DNA from 3 places in the Solibacillus cecembensis genome. Region 3 is predicted to be linked to each of the others. Evidence: riboswitches for the same ligand, from Rfam matches in the RefSeq annotation. Region 3 holds a riboswitch; each other region holds the start of a gene.
The links. A riboswitch is a leader RNA that binds a small molecule or an ion and turns the genes downstream of it on or off. The one in region 3 is predicted to bind cyclic di-GMP.

Region 1 (4,775 bases), on a different contig from region 3:
AAAAATTACTAATTAATAATTTAAACTAATTCCAGCCATGTGACTAACTCTACATGTGTCGTATGTGGGAATAAGTCGACAGGTTGTACCGTTTTAAGCTTATAGCCGAATGGTAGCAATTCTGTTACGTCTTTAGCAAATGAATCTGGGTTACATGATACATAGACAATTCGTTTTGGTTGAGAGCGTCCAATACGGCGCATCACCTTTCCGCCAGCTCCAGAACGTGGTGGATCAATCAATAGTATGTCAGCGAATCCGAACTGTTCTTGCATTTCAGTTAATCCGTTGCGCGCATCACGAGCAAGGAATGTTGTGTTATGCAAATCATTATCGATTGCATTACGTTTTGCCGATTCAATCGATGTCTCGACAATCTCGATTCCAGCCAATTCCTTCACACGTGCAGCAAATGGTAATGAGAACGTGCCGACACCACAAAACAGGTCAATCATTCTCTCGTCTGCCTTTGGTTTTCCCATTTCCAACGCGAGTTCTACAAGTTTTTGAGCTTGTTTTGGATTCGTTTGGAAAAATGTATCAAACCAAAGACGATAGCGATACCCCACCATTTCATCATAAATGAAATCGCGCCCCGCTAATAAATGTGTATCTTCAGATTGTGTACGGTCTGCCCAGTCTGTGTTCACAAGCCAAAGTAGACTTTTCACATTTGGGAATTTCTTTGTGATTCGCTCAACAAGATTTTCAACAGCAGCTGCTAACTCTCCATCAGGCGTTTTTGTAGCAAATAATGCTAACATCATTTCACCAGTTGCAAATGATTCGCGCACCATCAAATGGCGAAGTAGGCCTTCATGTTTATCTTTATTATAGCCTTTAAGACCAAACTCTTTTACCCATGCACTCACTTCCAACATGCCATCGACCATATTTTGACCAGCAATTAGACATGTATCTAATGGAACAATTTTGCGGAAGTTTCCTTGTTCATGCTGTCCCATTTCCCCCTCAGGTGAAAACGTGAACTCCATCTTATTGCGGTAATGCCAAGGGTTATCTGCACCGATTGTTTCCAACACAAGCTCAGAATCCAATCCTTCACGAGCCAATGCATTTTTCACTTGCTCCGTTTTATGCTTCAACTGACCTTCGTACGTCCAGTATTGCCATACACAACCTCCGCAAAGTTCAAAATGTGGACAAGGTGCTGTTGTACGCTCTGGACTTGCTTCTAAAATTTCTTTAGGCATTGCTTTTCTGTTTCGCTTATCAGGTTCATCAACAACAACCTGCACCAACTCCCCTTTAAGCGTCTGCGGAATCGTTAATTTTAATTTTCTAGGATTGGAACCTCTATCACTCTCACGCCAAATCACAGCTCGTCCATTACCTCTATCATCTAAATGGTCAATTTTTGCAATAAGCGTTTCTTCTTTTATAGTAGTCAAGGAATATTTCCCCTTTCAATAGTAATTTCATGTATTGAAGGCTGATTTCCACAATGTTTGTGCATCCTCTTCAAAACAGATAGACATTGCCATTATAACGAATATTAGCCCGAATGAACATTAACTTCTGACAAACGTAGCAACTTATTATTCTTATGCAGGATATAGTCGAGCCTCTTTTTAACAGAGTTTATGTACATCCCAAATAGATATCTATTTAACTAAAGAATCCAACCTTTAAAAAACCTTTTGAAGAGGTGGAGTTGATTTCTATTTCAGTCCTGACGCTTTTCAGGGTTACGGCTCCCTTTCATTCCAATCAACTCTTTCTATTCAAGTTTATGCCTCTATCATGTCTATTCTCATTTCCATATAAATTTTGTTGAATTTATATAAATGATAATTTTTTTTAGCAAATTACACTATTATACAAATGTAATCGAAACACTTCCATAACTTATAAAGACGGAAGGAGGGATAACTATGAATAAATATGTCTTATCAACTGGCATATTGGAAAAAGCGCCTAGAGCCGTTAACGCGGTTATTAATCTAGTTAATTTATCTCGTAAAGATCAGGAAATTGAGATTGAAGTTTGGGATTGGTCTTCTTTTTCCCATCCTATGAAACTCCCCATTATAATAGGAAACAATATACCTGTAATATTTCCTTATCGGCTTTCTCCTGGCAATTTTGAAGAAATCTATGCACATTTAACAGGTGTATCCTTTTATGAAATTCGAATTATTCATCTGAAAGAACGAAAAATCATTGCCAATTGTTTTGGAAGAAGCATTACTTCGGTAGCACAAGAAGGAAATACCGTGTTAGATCAACAACTCATAAAAATTGATTCGAATTGTAGTTAATCAATTATACCTCAGCATAATTGCATCCAGATTTTTTTAGTTCGGGGCCACAGGACGTAGGTCAGTCAGCCGTTGTCACACGATGTGAAGTCTTTAGGCTGACTTCCTACTCCCCCTGTGACATCCGCCGTTTATTATGTACATTCTATTTATATCTACTCTCTCATTTCTATATAAGAATAATTATCAAACTACTTCTAATGAAAAAATTCGATGCGCTATCAAAACACTTTTATATAGTATACAACATGAATATTTAGCCAATTCATCCTATTTGGAGGGGTATTTTTTAGTGCTTATTGTTCTTTTGGAATAATATTCATTATGTTATCCTTCTAGATAGAATAATTGAATAGGCAAACCTAAAGAAATTTAGGGACGCAAAGCTATAGGGACTAAGGTTTATATTACTATGTCAGCCAGTTACCGAAGAGTACATTCTACTTTTTGTTTTTAAAATTTCCATAATTTTTTTATGGGAATTTTTTAGGGAAAGAAAACACTCTAATTAGGGTGTTTTTTTTATGTACTTTTTTGGAAAATCATTAGGAGGAATTTATTATGAAAGTTGTTAAAATTGCAACAGCCGCGGCTATGGCTTTAAGTTTAGTCGGTACCCCAATCAATGCATTAGCAAGTCCAGTTCAAGAAAAAAGCACTATAACGGCTCCAGTTGGAAAAACGATCAAACAAGCAAATCATGCTAGTGTCGGTAAATTTAATTTATATGGAAATGACTTACTAGATACATATAATGAAATTTTCAAAATAGCCAACGCCAATATCGTATCGATTACAAACAATGGTGGCAACTACTCTGGATCACCTCTTGAAAAGGCAATCGACGGCAATATGAATACGCACTGGGAAACAAATAAGGCTAATAATGCAACATTCACGAATGAAGTGATCTTTAATTTCAACGAAACAATTTCGTTAGATCGAATTGTTTATGCTGCTCGTCAAGCAAGCGCGAAAGGTAAAGGCTTTGCCCAAGAATTTGAAATACATAGTTCGTTAACAGATGAAGGCGATAATTTCACATTACTTTCAACTGGCGAATATAAAGGCTCTACAGGGGATATCGTCGAGATTCAGTTTCCCTCTACTGAAGTTAAAAGAGTAAAATTTGTGTTTAAGAAAGCAAATCAAGACTGGGCAAGTGCATCGGAGTTTATGTTCTATAAAGAAGATCCTGTATCTCAAAAAATGAAGACATTATTCACTGATGATACATTCAGCAAAGTAAGTGAAGCATTTAATACAGTTGAGGCTCTTAACAATTTAGAACAAGAAGCAAAAAGCCACCCACTTTATGTGGATTTTAAAGATGCGATTGCCAATGCAAAAGCATTAATTAATGGCATAAATACAGAAGCTACAAATGCCATTACAAAATCATTTACTCATTATTCAAATGAAGCCTATTCAAAGTTATTTAAAATGGATATTGGAAACATTAAGAATATCCGTAACAATGGTGGTCACTATAGTAGCGCTGTAATTGGAAATGCCGTTGATGGAAACTTAGATACTTACTGGGAAACAAATAGAAGTAATTCAAAAGATTTCACAAATGAAGTAGAAGTAGAGTTCAAAGAAGCCGTTACGTTAAATCGTATTATGTACGGAGCACGAAATTCTGACCGTAAAGGGTTTGCGGAAGAGTTTGAAATTTATGCCTCTCAAACTTCTATAGGCAATACTTATCAACTAGTAGCAACGGGTCAACATAATATGGTGGCCGGATTAGTCGAAGCTAAATTTGCACCTACAACATTTAAGCGCGTTAAATTTAAGTTTAAGAAATCAAATCAAAACTGGGCAACACTATCAGAACTTGCATTTTATAAAGAAGATGTTTTAGAAGAACAAGTGAATAATTTATTTACTAATGGTTTAATGAATAAATTAAAGCCAGAGTTTGCGTCAATGGATATCATCAATCAATTAGAAAAAGAAGTTGCAAAACATCCACTAAAAGAGCAATTACAAGTTAACTTAACGATAGCAAAAGATTTACTAAACAACGAAAATGTGACGAACGAAGCAATCGTAACAGCTTCACAACGTGGTAACTCAAATGCAGAAGCAAAAACGCACCAAATTGCAAGAACGTCATTTTCACTAGAAACTTTCGGTAAATATGCCGTACCTGGTGAAACCATTCAAGTATTTGTTGATGCCGACGAAAAAGGTGTGATGCCTAACTTAATTTTCGGCCAAATCGCTGACGATAAAAATGGCTGGATAAGAAGATATGCTTTACATCCAGGTTTAAATACAATAACGGCCCCTTCATATGCAAATATGAAACCTGCAGTTATTTATGTAGAAAACCCGGCTTTACCAAGCGAACAAGCTTATGCACCCAAAGTAAGATTAATCGGTGGGACAGCCTTCCCTGTTTACTATCATGGGAAAACAGATCCTGTAGCATTTGAAAAAGAGTTAGAACAATATGTGGCGAAAATTAGTATAAACGATAACGAT
Region 2 (4,775 bases), on a different contig from region 3:
TCCATACCCTTTCGTAAATTTCTTCAATTGTGAATACTCTCCCCGCATTTGCTGTGAGAAGCTTTACGATTTTATACTGCACTGGTGTTAAATGAACTTCAGCATGATCAACGGAAATGACCTTTTGTTCATCATCAATCGTAAGCCCTCCCGTTTGAAATACGTGATTACTCACCTCAAGACTGCCAAATGTCGTATACCGTCTTAGCTGCGATTTCACTCTGGCCATCAGTTCCAATGGATTAAACGGCTTGGCCATATAATCATCTGCCCCAATATTTAACCCGAGTATCTTATCATGATCCTCCGACTTAGCAGAAAGCATAATTAACGGAATCATATTTTCTTGCCGAATTTTCATCGTCGCCGTAATCCCGTCCATTTTTGGCATCATAATATCCATAATAATGAGGTGAATCACATGTTCTTGAACAAGCTCAATTGCCTCAATCCCGTCGTACGCTTTGAATACTTGATATCCTTCATTTTCTAAATAAATGCTAATCGCTCTTACAATTTCTTTATCATCATCACAAATCAAAATGTTCAATTCCATTCACTCCTCCAACTCTTTAGGTTCCCGCAATCACCCCTATAGGATTCGTATAAGGTTATGATACTAATTAAATCTTAACAAACACACACATTAATTCTTAAGACTTTCTTAGTGTTTTGCCCATTTTAATGGGAAGAGACACATAAAAAAGGCTTGTCATAAGTATAGAACACTTACAACAAGCCTAAATCATTTATATATTTTATTGCCGTAAATTACAATTTAAATTGCTGCACGGCCATTTCCAATTCACTTGACATTCGAGCTAACTCTTGAGAAACTGCTGAAACCTCTTCCATTGAAGCACTCATTTCTTCAGAAGATGCCGCGACGTTTTGTGAATAATTATTTACTTCTATACTCGTCTTTGAAACTTTTTCTATGTGAACTACTACTTCAGCTATATGATTTTTCATGTTTTCCATTGCTATGCTAGCCTCAGTAATTTTTGTTGTACCCGCGAGAATGGAATCTTTAATTTCTCCAAACGCTTTCCCGCTTTCATTCACAAGCTTCATACCTTCTTTTGCTGAATTTACCCCTAGATTGACAAGGCCCATTGAATCTTCAATACCTTTTCCGATATCTTGAATAATTTCATTGATTTGCAATGCGGAGTTGCTAGATTGCTCGGCAAGTTTTCGAACTTCATCTGCTACTACTGCAAATCCTTTTCCATGTTCACCCGCTCTTGCCGCTTCAATTGCAGCATTCAAAGCTAGTAAATTCGTTTGCTCTGAAATAGACTGTATCATCAAGCTAATTTGTCTAACTTCATTGGATTTTTCGTTTAACATGCTAATTTTTTCAGCAGATGAGCTCACATTTTTATCAATTTCACTCATCTGATTTACCGTTTGTTCAACGACATCACTACCTTGCTTGGCCGTTTCCGTTGAATAATGAATCGAATCTTTTACGTTGCCCATACTCACTGTCACATCATCTACATGCTTAATCACTTCATTGATAATACCTACTGCGTTTTTCATAGCGGCATCCTGTTCATCCGCTCCAGTAGCAACAAGTTGAATCGATTCAGATATTTCATTAGAAGCTGTTTGATTTTGGATTGAAGATGCTGCCAGCTCTTCGGATGTAGCGGATAATTGTTGAGATTCATGCGCAATTTTTTGCATCGTTTCTTTTAAACTGTTTGACATCGTATTGAAATTCTTGCCCATATCCCCAATTTCATCATTTACCTTTACCGTGACTTGTTGAGTTAAATCACCTTTAGACATCGCTAAAGATACATCACTAATACTATTAATTCTCTTCGTTATACGTAAACTCATAATAATAGAAGCGATTACAGCAAGAATGGCAATAACTCCACCTATTACGAAAAGCATTGTTCGTATGAAAGTCGCTGTACTTAATATTTCAGCTTTCTTGATGACAGCAATATACTTCCACCCTTCAATTTCAGAAGAAATTGTATTTAACATATAGTCTTCGCCATCTAATTCAGTTTCAAATAAGCCATCTTCCTCGAAAAAATCTAATGATGGGATATTTAATGAAGAAATTGGTTGGAAATTCAATTCAGAATTTTTTGGATGTGCAAGGATTGTTCCATCTTCTTGTGCAAGAATTACATAACCATCTTTACCTATATTGATTTCCTTAATTATATCTGTTAAGCCATCCAAACTTACATCTAAACCTAACACACCAGTTTGTTTTCCATCTTTTTCAATTGAAACGACATTACTTACGATAATTCCCTCTATCCCCGTTGCTGCATAGGCACTTGTTAATTTTACTTTCCCTGGTTCTTCAATACCTGCGCTGTACCAAGGGCGGTCTCGAGGATCAAAACCAGCTGGCACGGGACCTTCTGGATATTGGACATAGCCACCATCCGATGTACCCATATAAATATAAGGAGCTTTAGGATGACTATCACTAAAACGAGAAAACACATCGAAAATAGCTTTCTCCTTCTCCCCATTTGCTGAAGGGGTCATATCGATTGAACCTTCTCCTGCAATATCTTTATAGGAAGTAATCGTTGAATCGGCATCTACAACGAAACGGTCATTCGCCAATAAATTAACATTTTCCCTAATCGTTTCAAAATAGAGCGCAATTCCATTGTCCACCTGTTTAATTTCTTTCTCGCTGAAACTAATGTAATCATCCTTAGTTTTTTCGCTAACTATTTTATTAACTGTAACGCCAATAAGAACTATCGGTACTAATGATAGTAATAAAGAGAGAACTAATAATTTTGCCTTGAACGAAAATCTTTTCTTATCCATTTCTACAATCCTCTCCTTTTAATTAATAGTAGCTTAAGCTTAGACTGCTATTGCTTTAAAGCTTTTAAATCGGTAATTTTTAGAATCTCTTAATTCTTTCTAGCTATGACTTTTCCCTATTGCCAGGTAGTTTTAAACACTCAAAAAGGCTAATCTATTTAATATAGAGTAGCCAAGGAATTTATATATAGTAACTCATAAATTCGGTAACCAGGCGATCATTGTTTATGATTAAAGGACTTTTGATAGTCCTCTAAACTTTAGATCCTAGGCTTTGCGTCCTGCCCTTTCGGAACAGTTTGCCTTTAACTTCTATAGCTTTAGTTTAAAATCACACCCACTTATAATCTCATGTTGCTCTACAAAATTCAAGGAAATTTAACAAATACTAGCCATTAATCTGTGATATATGACGTATAAGTATAGTCCAAAAGTATTGTGGTGGTGGTTTTTATTCGCTATATATAGAGGTTTAAATTACAAGCAAACTTCTTTAGTGGGATCTTCATTTTGTACAACTAAATAACAAACGTATCTTGATAGTATAATGTCCTCTATTTCACGTTCTGCATTAGAACCAAGTCGGACCATTTTGTTGACATTAACAAAATGGTCACTAACTAGATACTAATAACATTCATAAAAAACGCACTTACTTGTAATACAGTTCTCCATAACACAGCTAAATGAAGCCCTCGCATTCTCACTTTTTTACAAAAACTTCAGTTGCGTAAAATTCAAAAGTTTCTATACGATTGGCTTTTCAAATATAAAGACCGATACAGCCATATCCTCTTCAACCTTTATATCAGAAAATAAATGAAGTAGCTTTGAATCGACAAGCTCTTCCATTCCTTCAGGGACTTGCACCTTATACACTTCTTGAATCATTTGAGTTCTAGCATTATGAATTACTTTTTTACCTTCTTCAGCTTGTATGATAAATTTTTCAGTTGGTGTTAGAATGCCATACATAGTAGTGACAGCCATATTCTCCACGAAATGAGTGTGGATTCTCTCCGGTCCTTTTCCATAGATTTCTTTACGAACCTTTCGTACAATTTCATTAAATGCCGTTTCCCTTTTCTTCATGTTTTCGCCCCCTGTTTATTCAAAACTATACATCAAAATTGTAGGAAAATTAAATTACCCTCTATGTTCTTTTTAAACAGAATAGTATAATGGAAGAAATGCACATAATTTAGCCACTCTTTTAAATGGAATTCTAATAATTTTTTTGTTAGAACGCTATTTTGGTTTTTCAATAATGGATTGATTCATTAGTAGGTATTGCTAATTGATTACTCCACTACAAGGTCTTTTTACAAGACTTCTTGTGGTGGAGTTTTTTTGTGTAGAAATTTAACTTGCACTTCCTTCTAAAAATAATAAGGGGGTTTTTAAAGTATGTCTTGGATTGTCCTACATTATATCGGCATTATTTCTTATGCAGCAACTGGAGCATTCATTGCTCTTGAAACGAGATTTTCTTTTATCGGGGTATACGCATTAGGCTTTATTACAGCTTTTGGGGGAGGACTGATTCGAAATGTAATTATTGGGGTTCCTGCTACGGAACTTTGGGAGCATTCTGCTATTTTAACGGTGTTAATCACATTGACAATCATCGTATTAATCCCACTAAAGTGGATTGATCATTGGAGACGCTGGGGATTATTTTTTGATTCCATTGGACTTGCTTCCTTCGCTCTTCAAGGAGCAATGCTAGCCAGCGAAGTTTTTTCCAATGATTTAGGCGTGATGATTTTAGCAGCGTTATTTACTGGTGTGGGTGGCGGAATGATTCGGGACGTTATCGCAGGTCGAAAACCACTGGCATTGAAGGAAGAAATTCATGCCATTTTAACAATTTTATGTGCACTCTCTATTTGGCTTGGATGGGATTCTCCCCTTGAGCTCACACTTACCGTCCTTATTGTAATCATAATCCG
Region 3 (4,775 bases):
CTTCTCGAACTAAAGCTTCCATTGTTCTTAATTCATCATCGCTAATTCCAACTAGCTCTTCAAACATTTCAACTGATTCTCGAGATATGAAAGAAATCTCTTGCATTGCCGCTGAAATTTGCTGAGAGCCTGAAGATAATTCTTCTGTACTTGCAGATGAATTCGCATTATTTTCAGCAATTACTTTTGTAATTTCTACAATCTGTTCAAACATCGTCCCAATTTCTAAAATTGTTGTGTTCGTTTGTGCAAATTCTTCCGTACCTAGCTTCATTGAAATGACAACTTTATCTGTCTCTTCTTGAATGTTCCTTACAATATTCGATACTTCAGAAGATGATTGACGTGATTGTTCAGCTAATTTACGAACTTCACCAGCAACTACAGCAAACCCTTTACCGTGTTCACCTGCACGAGCCGCTTCAATCGCTGCGTTCAATGCTAATAAATTGATTTGCTCTGAAATCCCCGTAATTACTTTAACAATCTTGCCAATTTCGTGTGATCTTTCACCAAGAATATTAATCGCACCAGATGTTGTATTGATTGTTTGATTAAACTTCTCCATTTTAACCATCGAATCTTTTAACTTATCGTTACCATCTTGCGTCAATTCTAACGTCGTATTCGATTGTTCTGAAATTTGGTTTGACCTTATAGATAGCTCTTCAATGGCCACTGTCATATCCTCAATTGAAGTAGAACTTTCTTCAGTAGCGATTAATTGTTTTTTTAATCCTTTACCTACTTCATCTATTGCAGCCCTTACAATATCAGCCTTTTCAGCTGCGTATTCTCCTTGTTCAGTCAGCTTTTCGCCTTTTTCATTCATGATTTTGGCAAACAACTGAATTTGCTCTTTTACTTCACTTGAAGAATGTCCGGTCATTTCACTTGTAACCTCATTATTTATATGAGATTGGCGTTTAAGCGTAAAATATTGGTACGAAAAATACAGAGAGGTACACAATAAAATGATAATAATTCCTATCATTATAATTTCCATGATTAATCTCCTAATCTTCTAATTTATTTTATAATGAATTCTTATAAATCCTTTACAACTATATAAATTCCATCAGCTATAGTCGCTGGAATTTTGCTTAGTTTTTCATTGTCCTCATATTTATGAACAATATAATTCCCTTCAACATCTACATATTTCGTTAGGCCATGATACTTCTCCAGCACGCGAATTGATTTTGGATTTGTCGCTTCAGCTAGTACAAGTTTTAACCCTTCTTCTCTTGCCTTGTTTAATAAAACATCACCTAAGCTTTGTACAATTTCATGACGGCTATGTTCTGCAATGATGCCTAGTAAAAAGATATGTAATGCTTCCCCATCTTCCAAGTCTTTTCCGTTACGTTTTTTATAATCATCTAAGAAACGTTGATCGATATCCGCTAACACACGCATGACAACGTTCATATCAGCAAACGTGCCTTCAAAAATATCCTCTTCAATAATTTCAAAAGCATTTGTATCCCCAACTAGTGCACCTAGAACATTTTGTTCGTTATCTAACGCTACAGCACAGTAACCTTGGTGAGCATATGTCTCGATATATTCCTTCGTAAACTGATACCAATCTTCATAAGGTAATTGTAATGCGTATCCGATTATTGGCTCTTGTATCCACGTCCCACCAACTTCTACCCCAACAAAAGTCTTAGCTAAACATGCTGCGGCCTTTTCAATTAATTCTGGTTGATCTTTTGTAAGGATTTCAATTGTATATAAATCTGCTGTTGTTTGCATCGTGATATTATTCCTCTCTAATTTAAAGCTGTTTATTTTGAAATTAGCGTGAAGTTGTTTCAGAAACATGATTGACTAGTCTTCCAGGGAAATTAACTGTCTCTAGTGCATTTCGAATTTGTACTGCTGAAATTTTAGATTTAGAACTTACAATGGCAATATCATTAAATCCAAGAGACGCGTAAAACATGAATGTATCTCCTAGTCCTGCCGCAACTTTTGAAGGAAGCGGTGATTGGTGGGTTGCATCAACAACTAATCGATAATTCTTTTTCTGTACCATTCCACTTGTTTTGTCCAAATGATTTAAATAGCCTTCAACAAGATCATCTTTAATAAACCCAATTATTTGAACATGTACTTCTTTCTTTGCTTCATATATTGCCATTTTATATTTTGGCTCATCAACAACTATCATTTTAAATCTCCTTCTTCATAACCATATTTTAGCTACTAGATAATGTACACCTTTGTTCGTTACAGCATTTCTTTCAAATAAAAAACTACCCCAACGAAAAATTGGGGTAGCAAAATAACCACTTCTTTTCTTGGCAACCCGACTGTCTTGATCCAATGGGATTTTAGACTCGTAGCTTTGCGTCCTTACCTTTCGATAAGTTTGCCTTTTCATTTTAAGGGATTCTAAGCAAAACATCACATATTCATGTCACTATAACAGTATAAATTACTCGTTTGGTTTTTTCAACGATAGTACTTTTTTCTAAAAGATATTGTATTAACTCAAGTTCTTTTTGGAAATGATTAGAATTATTTGGTTAATCTGATTAGATTCATTCAGTATGTCTCCTTCTTTCGTATCAGCATTAAGCACTAGCTGAAAAAATAATTACTGACTCATGTATAAAAATTAAAAAATGCTCCATACTATTAAAGATTTCACTTCGAATCTAAATGACTAGGAGGGTTAACCCGATGAGTGCGAATGATCAATAACTCAGAAGGACCATCAATACTGAGTGCAGCTAAGCAACGTTTTCTTAGGACATTCTTAAGATTCAATGCGAAAGCGAGGCAGTGTGTCATGGAGTTTTCAATGTAAGTGCTAATCAAACCCGGAATTTAATTTCCGGGTCTTTTTTTGTGTATCATGAATAATTCAAGGTCTTTAACTCGAAAAAGAATTTTTATTTGACCACTTAAACAATTATTATTAGCTGCACTTATGATACAGTTCTCCGTAATTTAACTAAATACAGTTTCATTTTTAACCCTTTAAAAGTTGCAATCGCTTTACTTAATTACCCACTTTTTTAAAGTAATCATAAATTTTATCTAATTTCTTTATTTGGTTCCCCTTTGAACTTTCCATATTGCCAAATTCAAAGAACTTAATTTTCTTAATACCTACAAAATTAAATAAAGCTCTTTTCATCAAAACTTTATGCGCGTTATTCAACCAGAGAAACGGATAGTATGTGGGGCCCTTCATAGTCGATACACATACAACGGACTTGCCTTTCAAAAGCCCTTCTGGGAAAAGCCCTTTCTTATCCTTGTAAGCAAAATTAGAAGCAAATAATTGATCTATGTATCCCATAAGCATCGCTGGAGGTCTTCCCCACCAAATTGGGTAAATAAAAACAATTTTATCCGCCCATTTAATTTGATCTCTATACTTTTCAAGGTACGGATCTGTATGCATATCACGTCTTCGTTTATGTGCATTAAAGACGAGGACCGGATTAAAATCCTCCTCATATAAATCTAAAACTTGTAATTCCTTAATGTTAGGATTTTCATTACTCCCTTTAATGACTTGCTGTAAAAAAGTATAATTTAAGCTTTTATGATTTGGATATGTATAAACAACTAGCGTTTTCATAAAGCACCCCTTTAGTTATCATTTGATAACTAAAGTTTACCACTCTATATTTTTAGTTGTCAAATGATAATTGTATTCTGATAATATCTTTGCTATCTTGTCAGTAAGAGGTGAGAGAAATGGACGAAAATGCCCTTTTTACTAAACTTGTGTCATTTACAACTTCCGTTCATCGTGTGACACAGGAATTATCACAAAACGCCAAGGCGGATTCAATCACACCCATTCAATATAATATTCTTGAATATGTCACAGTCAGTCAGTCTGTGACACCAAGCGAGATTAGTGATTGTCTACATATGTCTATGCCTAATACTAGTCGTGAACTCCGAAAGCTAATTGAAAAAGGATTAATTGAGAAAATTGGGGATTTGGGGGATCGACGAAAGCACTATATACGTCTTTCTAATGAAGGTGAAACTATGATGAAAGAAGCCTTTGCAACTATAGAATATCGTTTCCAAGCTCGAATACAAAATGCATCGAAAGAAGATTTAAAGGAAATAGACCGAGCACTAGAAATTCTTCAGACAAAATTGTTTTATTAAAAGCAATAAATTCTAGAATAAATGCTCCATCAAATGAATGTTGATTATTTAAAACAAATTCACTTTTTAAATAACGGAGCATCGCGAGGATTATTTGATAGATGGAAACTTGTCGATTTTTAGTTCTAATTTCTCCCTTTTACTCTTACAGTGTATAAAAGCATTAAAGGAGAGAACAAATGATTGTTGATGGGGTGTTCTCTGGCGGTGGCATTAAAGGTTTTGCTTATGTAGGAGCAATACAAGTATTAGAGCAACGCGGAATACAATTTAGGCGTGTAGCTGGTACTAGTGCTGGCGCTATTTTGGCAGCTTTTATCGCAGCGGGTTTTAATGCCAAAGAGCTAGAGGAAATTTTTGATGAGCTCAACTTGAAAGTATTACTCGACCCACCAAAGTTTTGGATGAACATGCCGTTTTTAAAATGGATTAATTTATATATGCGACTTGGAATGTACCGAGGTAAGGCGTTAGAAAAATGGCTTTATCAAAAATTAGCAACTAAAGGGATACGATCCTTTGGTGATTTACCAAAAGGTTCATTAAAGCTCGTTGCTTCCGATTTAACAAACGGTAAAATTGTAGTCTTGCCAGATGATTTAAAGGATTATGGCATTGATGGC

Region 1: another riboswitch for cyclic di-GMP. It lies ahead of ACQKIH_RS05100 (NPCBM/NEW2 domain-containing protein); the one in region 3 lies ahead of ACQKIH_RS11415 (hypothetical protein).
Region 2: another riboswitch for cyclic di-GMP. It lies ahead of ACQKIH_RS10820 (methyl-accepting chemotaxis protein); the one in region 3 lies ahead of ACQKIH_RS11415 (hypothetical protein).

Annotation. Positions count from the first base shown of each region.
Region 1 covers NZ_JBNNMF010000004.1:63,513-68,287, forward strand. Annotated here, with positions in the region: gene rlmD (23S rRNA (uracil(1939)-C(5))-methyltransferase RlmD) at 21-1,412, opposite strand; gene ACQKIH_RS05095 (hypothetical protein) at 1,896-2,282, shown strand; cyclic di-GMP riboswitch class I at 2,628-2,713, shown strand; gene ACQKIH_RS05100 (NPCBM/NEW2 domain-containing protein) at 2,844-4,775, shown strand, end outside.
Region 2 covers NZ_JBNNMF010000010.1:105,380-110,154, forward strand. Annotated here, with positions in the region: gene ACQKIH_RS10815 (response regulator transcription factor) at 1-550, opposite strand, end outside; gene ACQKIH_RS10820 (methyl-accepting chemotaxis protein) at 772-2,823, opposite strand; cyclic di-GMP riboswitch class I at 3,026-3,137, opposite strand; gene ACQKIH_RS10825 (Na-translocating system protein MpsC family protein) at 3,571-3,915, opposite strand; gene ACQKIH_RS10830 (trimeric intracellular cation channel family protein) at 4,231-4,775, shown strand, end outside.
Region 3 covers NZ_JBNNMF010000011.1:68,240-73,014, reverse strand. Annotated here, with positions in the region: gene ACQKIH_RS11425 (methyl-accepting chemotaxis protein) at 1-1,006, opposite strand, end outside; gene ACQKIH_RS11420 (hypothetical protein) at 1,048-1,761, opposite strand; gene ACQKIH_RS11415 (hypothetical protein) at 1,805-2,179, opposite strand; cyclic di-GMP riboswitch class I at 2,309-2,395, opposite strand; gene ACQKIH_RS11410 (NAD(P)H-dependent oxidoreductase) at 3,017-3,604, opposite strand; gene ACQKIH_RS11405 (MarR family winged helix-turn-helix transcriptional regulator) at 3,724-4,152, shown strand; gene ACQKIH_RS11400 (patatin-like phospholipase family protein) at 4,332-4,775, shown strand, end outside.